3 regions of the Arthrobacter sp. SLBN-83 genome follow, and region 3 is predicted to be linked to each of the others. Evidence: predicted binding sites of a transcription regulator. Region 3 holds the regulator's gene; each other region holds the start of a gene.
The links. The regulator Rex, encoded in region 3, represses fermentation and respiration genes when NADH is low (regulators of the CRP and FNR family bind a similar motif). The targets are predictions, from matches to a motif close to CTTGTGAANNNNTTCACAAG.
Positions count from the first base shown of each region.

Region 1: a site for Rex is predicted at 1,766-1,785, ahead of FBY30_RS03405 (queuosine precursor transporter). Genes of this name have one in related genera too.
Region 2: a site for Rex is predicted at 1,612-1,631, ahead of FBY30_RS15865 (glyceraldehyde-3-phosphate dehydrogenase). Genes of this name have one in related genera too.

Region 1 covers NZ_VFMX01000001.1:773,189-776,431, forward strand. Annotated here, with positions in the region: gene FBY30_RS03400 (dienelactone hydrolase family protein) at 1-716, shown strand, start outside; gene FBY30_RS03405 (queuosine precursor transporter) at 839-1,600, opposite strand; gene FBY30_RS03410 (TetR/AcrR family transcriptional regulator) at 1,796-2,452, shown strand; gene FBY30_RS03415 (TIGR01777 family oxidoreductase) at 2,474-3,243, shown strand, end outside.
Region 2 covers NZ_VFMX01000001.1:3,386,404-3,389,646, forward strand. Annotated here, with positions in the region: gene FBY30_RS15850 (YaaA family protein) at 1-559, opposite strand, end outside; RNA gene rnpB (RNase P RNA component class A) at 616-1,002, shown strand; gene FBY30_RS15860 (TspO/MBR family protein) at 1,047-1,580, shown strand; gene FBY30_RS15865 (glyceraldehyde-3-phosphate dehydrogenase) at 1,846-3,243, shown strand, end outside.
Region 3 covers NZ_VFMX01000001.1:2,152,490-2,155,732, reverse strand. Annotated here, with positions in the region: gene FBY30_RS09890 (hypothetical protein) at 1-768, shown strand, start outside; gene FBY30_RS09885 (redox-sensing transcriptional repressor Rex) at 843-1,547, opposite strand; gene FBY30_RS09880 (glutaredoxin family protein) at 1,557-1,811, opposite strand; gene FBY30_RS09875 (HAD family hydrolase) at 1,890-2,708, shown strand; gene FBY30_RS09870 (30S ribosomal protein bS22) at 2,811-2,909, opposite strand; gene FBY30_RS09865 (helix-turn-helix domain-containing protein) at 3,059-3,243, opposite strand, start outside.

The DNA.
Region 1 (3,243 bases), 1.4 Mb from region 3:
CAGAGGCCTTGGTGGCCCGCCCGTCCACCGGAACAGGCCCTTTCCCGGGCGTCATCTTCTACATGGACGCCTTCGGCCTGCGTCCCCGCATCCAGGAGATGGCCCAGCGCATCGCTGACTGGGGCTACGTGGTGCTCGCGCCGAATGTCTTCTACCGGGAAGGATCGGCTGCGGAGCTGGCCCCTTCAATGGACATGACCAGCCAGGAAGGCCGGGAAGCCGCCGGCAAGGCTGCCTTCCCGCGGGTTGGCAGGCTGACCTCGGACAAGGTGCTGCCGGACATCGATGCCTGGGTTTCCGCGCTGAGGTCGCTCGACGGGGTGGCGTCCGGCCCCATCGGAACCACCGGCTACTGCATGGGTGCCCGTCTCGCCGTCCGCACGGCCACCTCCCACCCCGACGACGTGGCAGCCTGCGGCGGCTTCCACGCCGGCGGCCTTGTCACGGAAGAACCGGACAGCCCGCACCAGGGGCTCAAGGACGCAAAGGCCCGTTTCGTGTTCGGCCATGCGGACCACGACCCAAGCATGGCGCCCGCCGCCGTCGCCCGCCTTGGCGAAACGCTCAAGGACGCGGGGCTGGAGGCATCCAATGAAATCTACGCAGGCGCCCCACACGGCTACACCATGGCGGACACCTCGGCCTTCCATCCGGAAGCCACCGAGCGGCACTTCACGGAGCTACGGGCGTTGCTGGATGGCGCGCTGAAGGGCTAAGCCGGCCAGCCGCCGTCGAACCCGCCGGAAAGCTGCCGGCCCGCCGAAACGTTGCGGCGAGCCGGCAGGTTTCCGGCCATTCCACACGATTAGCTGTTGGAACATACGACGCCGCGTGGCAGCTACGCGGCGTTGGTCACCGCTTCCGCGGGGCGGGCCGGGGCACCGTAACTGGGCTCGCGCCGCTTGACCCAGTTGATGGCCAGCGAGGTCACGGGGACGAAGAGGAACTCCACCAGGGTCTTGTAGACGAAGCCCACCAGCACGTAGTTCACGAAGCTGCCGAAGTCGGCGATGCCGATGACGGGCGCGGCGATGCTGCAGAAGATCAGCGTGTCCACGAACTCCCCGGCCCCCGAGGATCCCATGAGCCGCGCCCACAGGGACTTCTCCCCCGTGCGGGCCTTCATCCGGACCAGGATCCAGGAGTTGATGGTCTGCCCTGCCAGGAATGCCAGCAGGGAGGCCAGGACGATCTGCGGCACGGGGCCAAGGGCGCCTTCCAGGGCGGACTGCTTGGCGGCGCCGTACTCGTCGTCGAACCCGGGCAGCGCGATGACCACCCAGTAGCAAAGGGAAGCGAACACGGACAACGCGAAGGTGGTGAAAATAGCCTTCCGGGCAACCTTGAAGCCGTAGACCTCACTGATCACGTCCCCGAGGATGTACGCGAGCGGGAAGAGGAAAAAGCCGCCGTCGGTGACGATGGGGCCGAATGCCACTCCCTTGGACGCTCCGATGTTGGACAGGATCAGCACCACTGCCATGGCCGCCAGCATGATCCCGAAGTAGGGCGAACCGATGTCCGCGAATCTGGCGGCGGAACGTGCGGCAGTTTGCTGGATGTCTTCGGGCACGGCGCTGCGGCCGGGGGCAGGGGTCATCAAGGGATCCGTTCAGGAGTGGTTGGCCGGCGCGCCGTCATGGGCGGCCGGTTGTATTAGCACTCGTGTCATTCTCGCACCGCGTTGCGCAACAAAGCTCCTCGAGCAGCAGGGCTGACCGGCGCGGAGTATTTTTTGAACATGTTCAAGTAGTGTGGCACACTGCTTTTGAACACGTTCAAGAATGGGGATGCCGTGGCAGCGAAGAGCGAACAGACCAGGCAGTTGGTGGCGGACACAGCGCTGCGCATGTTCCGGGACATCGGGTTCGAGAAAACCACCATGCGCGCCATCGCCGCCGAGGCAGGCGTTTCCGTGGGCAACGCCTACTACTACTTCGCGTCCAAGGATGACCTGGTCCACGAGCTGTACATCCAGGTACAGGCAGAGCACGCGTCACGGGCCTCAGAGGCGCTGGACGGGACCGCCGCCCTGGCCGACCGGCTGAAGGCCACGCTGCATGCCGGCCTTGACGTCATGGCCCCGTACCACCGGTTCGGCGCCGACTTCGTGGCTACCGCCATCCGGCCCACATCACCGGTTAACCCCTTTTCAGCAGGGTCCACGACCGCGCGGGAGGCATCCCTGGACATCTTCAGGCGCACAGTGGAGGGGGCCAAACCTGCCGTGCCGAAAAAGCTGCGGGCCGACCTGCCGGAGCTGCTGTGGTTTTGCTACATGGGCGTCACGCTCTTCTGGGTCTATGACACCTCGGAGGGCCAGCGGCGGACCAGGAAGCTGGTGGACGGCGCGGCCCCACTCATTGCCCGCGGACTGGCACTGGCCCGCATCCCGGGAGTCAACAAGGTTCTGGACGATGTCCTGGACCTGAGCCGCAGCATCCGCGCTTAGGGAAGAACATTGGGGGAAAAGATGAGCAGTAGAAAAACCGTTGTGGTGGCAGGCGCCTCCGGCTTCATCGGCACGTACCTTCGCCGGCGTTTCCAGGAGGACAGCTGGACGGTGCGCACCATAGGACGCAAGGGAACCGGCAGTTCCGCGGCAGCGTGGGACGACGACGCCGGCATGGTCCGGGTGCTCAACGGCGCCGCACTGGTGGTGAACCTCGCCGGCCGGTCCGTCTCCTGCCGCTACAACAGGCGGAACAAGGCGATCATCATCGACTCACGCGTGGCCACCACCAAGGCCCTCGGCCGGGCCATCGCGCAGTGCCAGGAGCCGCCGTCGACCTGGCTGAATGCCAGCACCGGCACCATCTACCGCGACGCCCGCGACCGCCCGCAGTCCGAAGCCGGGGGCGAGCTTGGTTCCGGGTTCTCCGTGGACGTGGCCAAAGCCTGGGAGGCAGCCCTCGAGGCCGCCGCCACGCCGGACACCCGGAAGATCCCGCTGCGCATCGCCATCGTGCTGGGCCCCGGCGGCGGTGCACTGACGCCGTTCGCCAACCTCGCCCGGCTGGGGCTGGGCGGCCACATGGGTGATGGCCGGCAGCAGTTCAGCTGGGTCCACGTGGAGGACCTGTACCGCAGCATCCGCTTCCTGCACGCCCGCACCGCGATCACAGGGCCGGTCAACGTGGCCTCACCGGACGTGGTCAGCAACCAGGAGATGATGCGCCTGGTGCGCCGGGCCTATGGCGCGCGTTTCGGCATACCCACTCCTGCCTGGCTCCTCCGGGCAGG
Region 2 (3,243 bases), 1.2 Mb from region 3:
TGAAGACGTTCACCGAGACCGTCTGTTCCGGCGGGGGAGCCCACGCCGCCGCATAGGTGCTGGAGCGGCAGTCCACCAGCAGGTGTCCCTGTGCGGCGGCGCCCAAAGTATCGCCGAGCTGCCCCTTCCAGAACGGAGCCAGCCGGCCGACGTCGGGCAAGGCTGTCCCCATGGACAATCGGTAGGCGGGAACGCTGTCGTTAAAGCGCAGGGCTCCCCATAGCGCAGAGATCACCAGGATGGACTCATCGGCCTTGCGACGCTGGGCCGGCGTCAAGGTCCGGTAGCCCAAAGCGTCGTACAGGACACCGGAATAGATGCTGTGTGCCGGCGCCGCTGGTTCGGCGTGCAGGCGCGTGTTGCGTTCGACGTCGTCACGCAATGATGCGCCCACACCCAGCAAGGCGAGGGCGTCCTGGTGCGCGCTGACCGTCCCCAATGCCTCAAGGACCTTGGCCCGGTAGGGGTTGAGCTCGGGAAAGCCCAGGGTGGACCAGTCGACGGCGGAACCCCTCAGCGCGGGCGTCTTGCCTTCGGAGGGAGGAAGCAGAATCAGCACCGTCCGATCCTACCGGCGACGAAGACGGCCGGCGGCGCCGGTAGACTGGACGCGGATGGGACAGCCAGACGGCCGCGCGCCACGCAAGTGGCTCGAGGAACGTCCGGGCTCCGCAGGGCAGGGTGGTGGGTAACGCCCACTCGGGGTAACCCGCAGGCCAGTGCCACAGAAAACAGACCGCCTGCATTCCGGCTTTGGCCGGAAGGGCAGGTAAGGGTGAAACGGTGGTGTAAGAGACCACCAGCTTTCCGGGTGACCGGGAAGGCTAGGTAAACCCCACCCGGAGCAAGGCCAGACAGGACACGTTCGAGGGCTGCCCGCCCGAGTGTCCGGGTAGGCCGCTGGAGGGTGCCGGCAACGGTACTCGTAGATGGATGGCCGTCGCTCCCATTTCCGGTAACGGAAGGGGAGAACAGAACCCGGCGTACCGGCTGTCCCATCCGCAAACCGCGTTTGACCACGGGCAACGCGTCGGGGATGCTGAACCGTGCCCGTAATTCCCGAACCCCGCCCCGCACTCGCCGCGGGCGTTCCCGGCGCCCGTTCCCAAGGCATTGCGCTCGCCGGTTTCCTGGGCCTTTCCGCCCTGGCCTGGATCCTCGCCTCGGTTCCGATCGCCCTCAACTCCAATGGCTGGTACGCAACGTCGCTGAAAGCGCCGTGGATGCCGCCGTCGTGGATGTTCCGGACCACCTGGATGGTGCTGTACACCGGCGTGGCCGCTGCTGCCTGGCTGGTCTGGCGCAAGGGCGGGCTCACCGGAGGCACCCTGGTTGGCTATGCAGCGCAGCTGGTGCTGAACACCGCGTGGCCGGTGACCTTCTTCGCGCTGTACCCAATGCTCGGAGCGGTGGCCCTGTGGTCTGCCTTCGCGGTCATCTGTGCCCTCACCGCAACCCTGGGGTTCCTCATCCTGAAGTTCGGACCAGTGGACGCCGCCGCCGGATACCTGGTGCTGCCGTACTTTTCCTGGCTGGTGTTTTCGGCCAGCCTGAACCTGTACTCGGCCATCAACAACTGATGCGCCGCCGGCATCACAGGCGCGATGGGGGCGTGTGAGTGATTTCACGCAGCGTAAGCGTGTTCCCCGGAGCGGGCCAAATTAGAATGGATCCCGGACGCAGGAGTTCTACCGCCGAAGTTGCGTTCGCAGCCGGCGGTTTTTCTTTGCACGCGATCCAGGTGCCTGGGGGCCATCCCTGCAGGTGCCGGTGCCCCTGGACATCATCAGGTGGCCTACATCCGTGTACGAGGACGTACACGGCTGAACCGAGGAAGGTATTTCTGTGAGCCAGACGTCTGATTCTTGTCTTGATACGTGGATGGGCCGGGAGGCCCTTGCCGAGGCCATGATCCCGGTCATTGGCAGGCTGTACCGCGAAAACAACGTGGTGACCAGCATCCACGGCCGGAGCCTGATCAACAAGTCCACCATGAACATTCTCAAGGCACACCGCTTTGCGCGCCGGATGGCCAAGGACGAACTGCTCCTGGAGGAGACCGCACCGCTGCTGAACACCCTGGCCGGGCTCGAGCTGGGCGCCGCCGCTATCGACATCGCCCGGTTGAACCAGAAGTTCAAGGAAGAAGGCAACGGCGCCTCCCTTGAAGAGTTCCTCCGGGCCGAACTGGCCGAGATCGTAGGCAAGCGGGGCGGCGACGACCGCACCAGCACCGACGTCGTGCTCTACGGTTTTGGCCGCATCGGACGGCTCCTGGCACGCCTCCTCATCGAAAAGGCCGGTGGCGGCCACGGCCTGCGCCTGCGCGCCATCGTGGTGCGCCGTGGCTCCGATAACGACCTCTCCAAGCGCGCCAGCCTGCTGCGCCGCGACTCCGTCCACGGCTCCTTCGAGGGCACCATCCGGATCGACGAGGAAGCCAACACCATCACGGCCAACGGTGTCCGGATCCAGGTCATCTACTCGAACGACCCCGCCGCCATCGACTACACGGCCTACGGAATCAACAACGCCCTGGTGGTGGACAACACCGGCCGCTGGCGCGACGCCGAGGGGCTGGGCCAGCACCTGCAGAGCAAGGGCGTTGCCCGGGTCCTGCTGACCGCTCCCGGCAAGGGTGAACTGAAGAACATCGTCCACGGCATCAACCACCGGGACATCACCGATTCGGACAAGATCGTCTCCGCGGCCTCCTGCACCACCAACGCCATCACCCCGGTCCTGAAGGCCATCAACGACAAGTTCGGCGTGGTCCACGGCCACGTGGAAACCGTCCACTCCTTCACCAACGACCAGAACCTGATCGACAACTTCCACAAGGGCGACCGCCGCGGCCGTTCCGCAGCGCTGAACATGGTCATCACCGAAACCGGTGCCGCCAAGGCTGTGGCCAAGGCCCTGCCCGAACTCCTGGGCAAGCTCACCGGAAGCTCCATCCGCGTCCCCACTCCGGATGTGTCGCTGGCCATCCTGAACCTCACCCTCGAGCACGGCACCACCAAGGACGAGGTCAACAACTACCTGCGCGAGATGTCGCTGCACTCGGACCTGCGCAAGCAGATCGACTACATCGATTCGCCCGAGGTCGTCTCCACCGACTTCGTTGGTTCACGCCGCGCCGGCATCGTGGACGGCCTGGCCACCGTGTCCACCGACAAGAACCTGGTTCTCTACGTTTGGTACGACAACGAGTTCGGCTACAGCTGCCAGGTGGTCCGGGTC
Region 3 (3,243 bases):
AACGACCAGTCCGGAGCCCAGCCCCCGCGCTACGGCCAAAACGCACCGCAGTACGGCCAGAACCAGCCCCAGTACGGCTCGCAGCAGCCGCCGGCAGCACCGCAATATGGCCAGAATGCCCCGCAGTACGGCCAGAACGCACCGCAGTATGGGTCGCAGGGATCCCAGTATGGGCAGAACGCCCCCCAGGTTCCCGGCTACGGGCAGCCCCAGAGAGGCCAGTCCCAGTACGGCCAGTCGCCGTATGGACAGTCCCCTTACGGCCAGTACCCCTCCGAGCAGCCGCAGCCGGCCGGAAGCAACGGCGTTCCCCAACTGGTGAACATCTCCTTTTGGCTGCTCATTGCGTCGGGGGTGATTTTCGTCATCGGCATGATCCTCGGGCTCACCCAGCTGGACAGCCCCGAGCTCCGGCAGCTTTTTGAACAGCAGATGCGCTCCAGCGGGACAGACATCAGCTACGACAGCATGAAGAGCTTCATTGCCGGCACGCTGGTGGTCTTCGGCATCATCGGTGCCGCGCTCTACCTGCTGGTGGCCTTCTTCATCCGCAAGGGCAGGAACTGGGCCCGCATCCTGGGAACAGTTTTCGCGGCCCTGTCCATTTTTGGCCTGTTTGGGGTTCCCTCCATCGGAACGCTGGGAACTGTCCTGGGCATCGTAGCCATCGTGCTGCTTTACCTGCCTGCAGCTGCGCCGTACTTCCGGAAGCAGCAGCCCTTCGCCAACCCGTACTCCGGTGGATTCGGCAACCCCTACGGGCGGTAACCAGCACGTCCGCCGGGAAACAAGCGGCCCGGGAAGCAGCAATGCTTCCCGGGCCGCCTGCGGTAAGCCGGCGCCTAGGCCGTCTGGCCGGGTGTCTGTGCCCGCTGGGCGTGATAGGCCAGGATCTGGAGTTCGGTGGCCATGTCCACCTTGCGCAGGTTGACGCCGTCGGGAACCTGCAGCATCACCGGCGCGAAACTCAGGACACTGTGCACGCCCGCCGCCACCACCCGGTCACAGACGCCCTGGGCCACGGCGGCCGGAAGCGCGAGCACCACCATGTTGGCCCCGGTCCGATGCAGGACTGTTTCGAGGTCCGCCACGTCGCTGACCCGCAGCCATCCCACTTCGCTGCCCACCACCATCTGGTCGGCGTCGAAAATGGCCACGACGTCGAACCCTCGGGACTCGAAGCCGCCGTACCGGGCCAGGGCCTTGCCCAGGTTGCCGGCCCCGACAATGGCCACTTTCCAGTCGTGCGTCAGTCCAAGTGCGGCGGCGATATGGCGGCTGAGGTACTGCACCTCGTAGCCCACGCCCCTGGTTCCGTACGATCCCACGTAGGAGAGGTCCTTGCGCAGGGTTGAGGAACTGACGCCGGAGGCCTCCGCCAGCGATTCGGAGGAGACGCGCTCCACGCCCTCCGCGAGCAGGGTGTTCAGGGCACGGAGGTAGAGCGTCAGCCGGGCTACGGCGGCAGGCGGTATCTGCTTGGGCGGGGTGCCCGTGGCGTCCGGAAGGTCCGGGAGGGGCTGCGGCGTTGAGTCCAGGGAGGTCACCGGTACTCCCTACTGGGCCATGGCGCGCTGCAGCACGCGTTCCAGCCGGGTTTCGTCGATCTTCCAGAAGTCGCGCTGCACGCCGTCCACCAACACCACCGGGATCTCCTCGGCGTAGCGCTCGCGCAGCTCGGGTTGGTTGTCCACCAACTCTTCGCTCCACGTGAGGCCCAATGAGGCAGTAACCCGGCTGACGGCGTCGCGCGCGTCTTCGCAAAGGTGGCAGTCAGCTTTGGTGACCAGGACGACGCGGGGTGTAGCCATGGCTTAACGGTATCGCCGTTCGCGTGCTGCCGGTGACGCCGACGGCGGCAGGCCACTGGATTGACTAGACTCAAGTCCATGCCCGAGGAGAAATACGTCGCCGTAGTCACGCGCCCGGTTGCCGAGCCGCAGCCAGGCGAAGCGGCGTTCTTCGACGTGGACAACACCCTGATGCGCGGAGCCAGCCTCTTCCATGTGGCGCGGAAGATGCACCAGCGCGGAGCGTTCACCCTGGCCCAGGCCGCCGGCTTCGCGTGGAAGCAGTTCAAGTTCGTGGCGCGCGGGGAAAACATCGACGATGTCCATGCCGTGCGGGATTCTGCCCTGACACTGGCCGCAGGGATCACCGTTGACGACATCAAGGCGCTGGGCGAAGAGGTCTATGACGAAATGATTGCGTCGCGGATCTGGCCCGGGGCCAAGGCACTGGCGGAACAGCACCTCAGGGTGGGCCGCCGCGTCTGGCTGGTGACGGCCACACCCATCGAGGTGGCCACCGTGATCTCCACCCGCCTGGGACTGACCGGAGCGTTGGGGACGGTGGGCGAGGTGTCGGACGGCATGTACACCGGCCGGCTGGTGGGCGACATCCTGCACGGCTCAGCCAAGGCCGTGGCTGTCCAGACCATTGCCGACGAGGAAGGCCTGGACCTCAAGCGTTGCTGGGCCTACAGCGACTCCTACAATGACGTCCCGCTGCTGTCGCTGGTGGGGCACCCCGTTGCCATCAACCCGGACGCCAAGCTGCGCCGCCACGCCCGCGACCGCAACTGGCCGGTCTACGACTTCCGCGCCGGCCGCCGGGCTGCCACCTTCGGCCTCAAGGCAGCCACTTTTGGCGGTGCCATATACGGCCTCTGGAAGGGCTTCGCCCGGATGCGCGGCCCGCGGGCCTAGCCAGGGAAGTAGCCCGGGAACTAGCCCGGCGTGTAGCCCGGTTAAAGAAAATGCCCGCCGCCTCGGAAGGCGACGGGCTTTTCCACGCTGTTCGAAGTATTCCTACTTCTTGTTGCGGCGCTGGTGACGGGTCTTGCGAAGCAGCTTGCGGTGCTTCTTCTTGGCCATACGCTTGCGACGCTTCTTAATAACTGAACCCACGAAAGTTCCTTACAAACTAGATGCAGTACCTGTCTGATGGAGAATGTCCGTGGACAAAGCTACGAACTGAACAACTGACAGATTCTTACAATGACGTAAAACGTTCCTTAACAGGGTACCGCCTATCAGGAGCGGCTCAGGACAGAGCCTCAGGCGGTCTCGGTGTGGCCGTCCACGACAGCACCCTTGAGGTACTGTTCAACGGCGTTTTCGGGGACCCGGTAGGAGCGGCCGAAGCGTACCGCCGGCATTTCGCCGGAGTGCACCAGCCGGTAGACAGTCATTTTGGAGACGCGCATGACCTCGGCCACTTCAGCCACGGTCAGGAACTTCG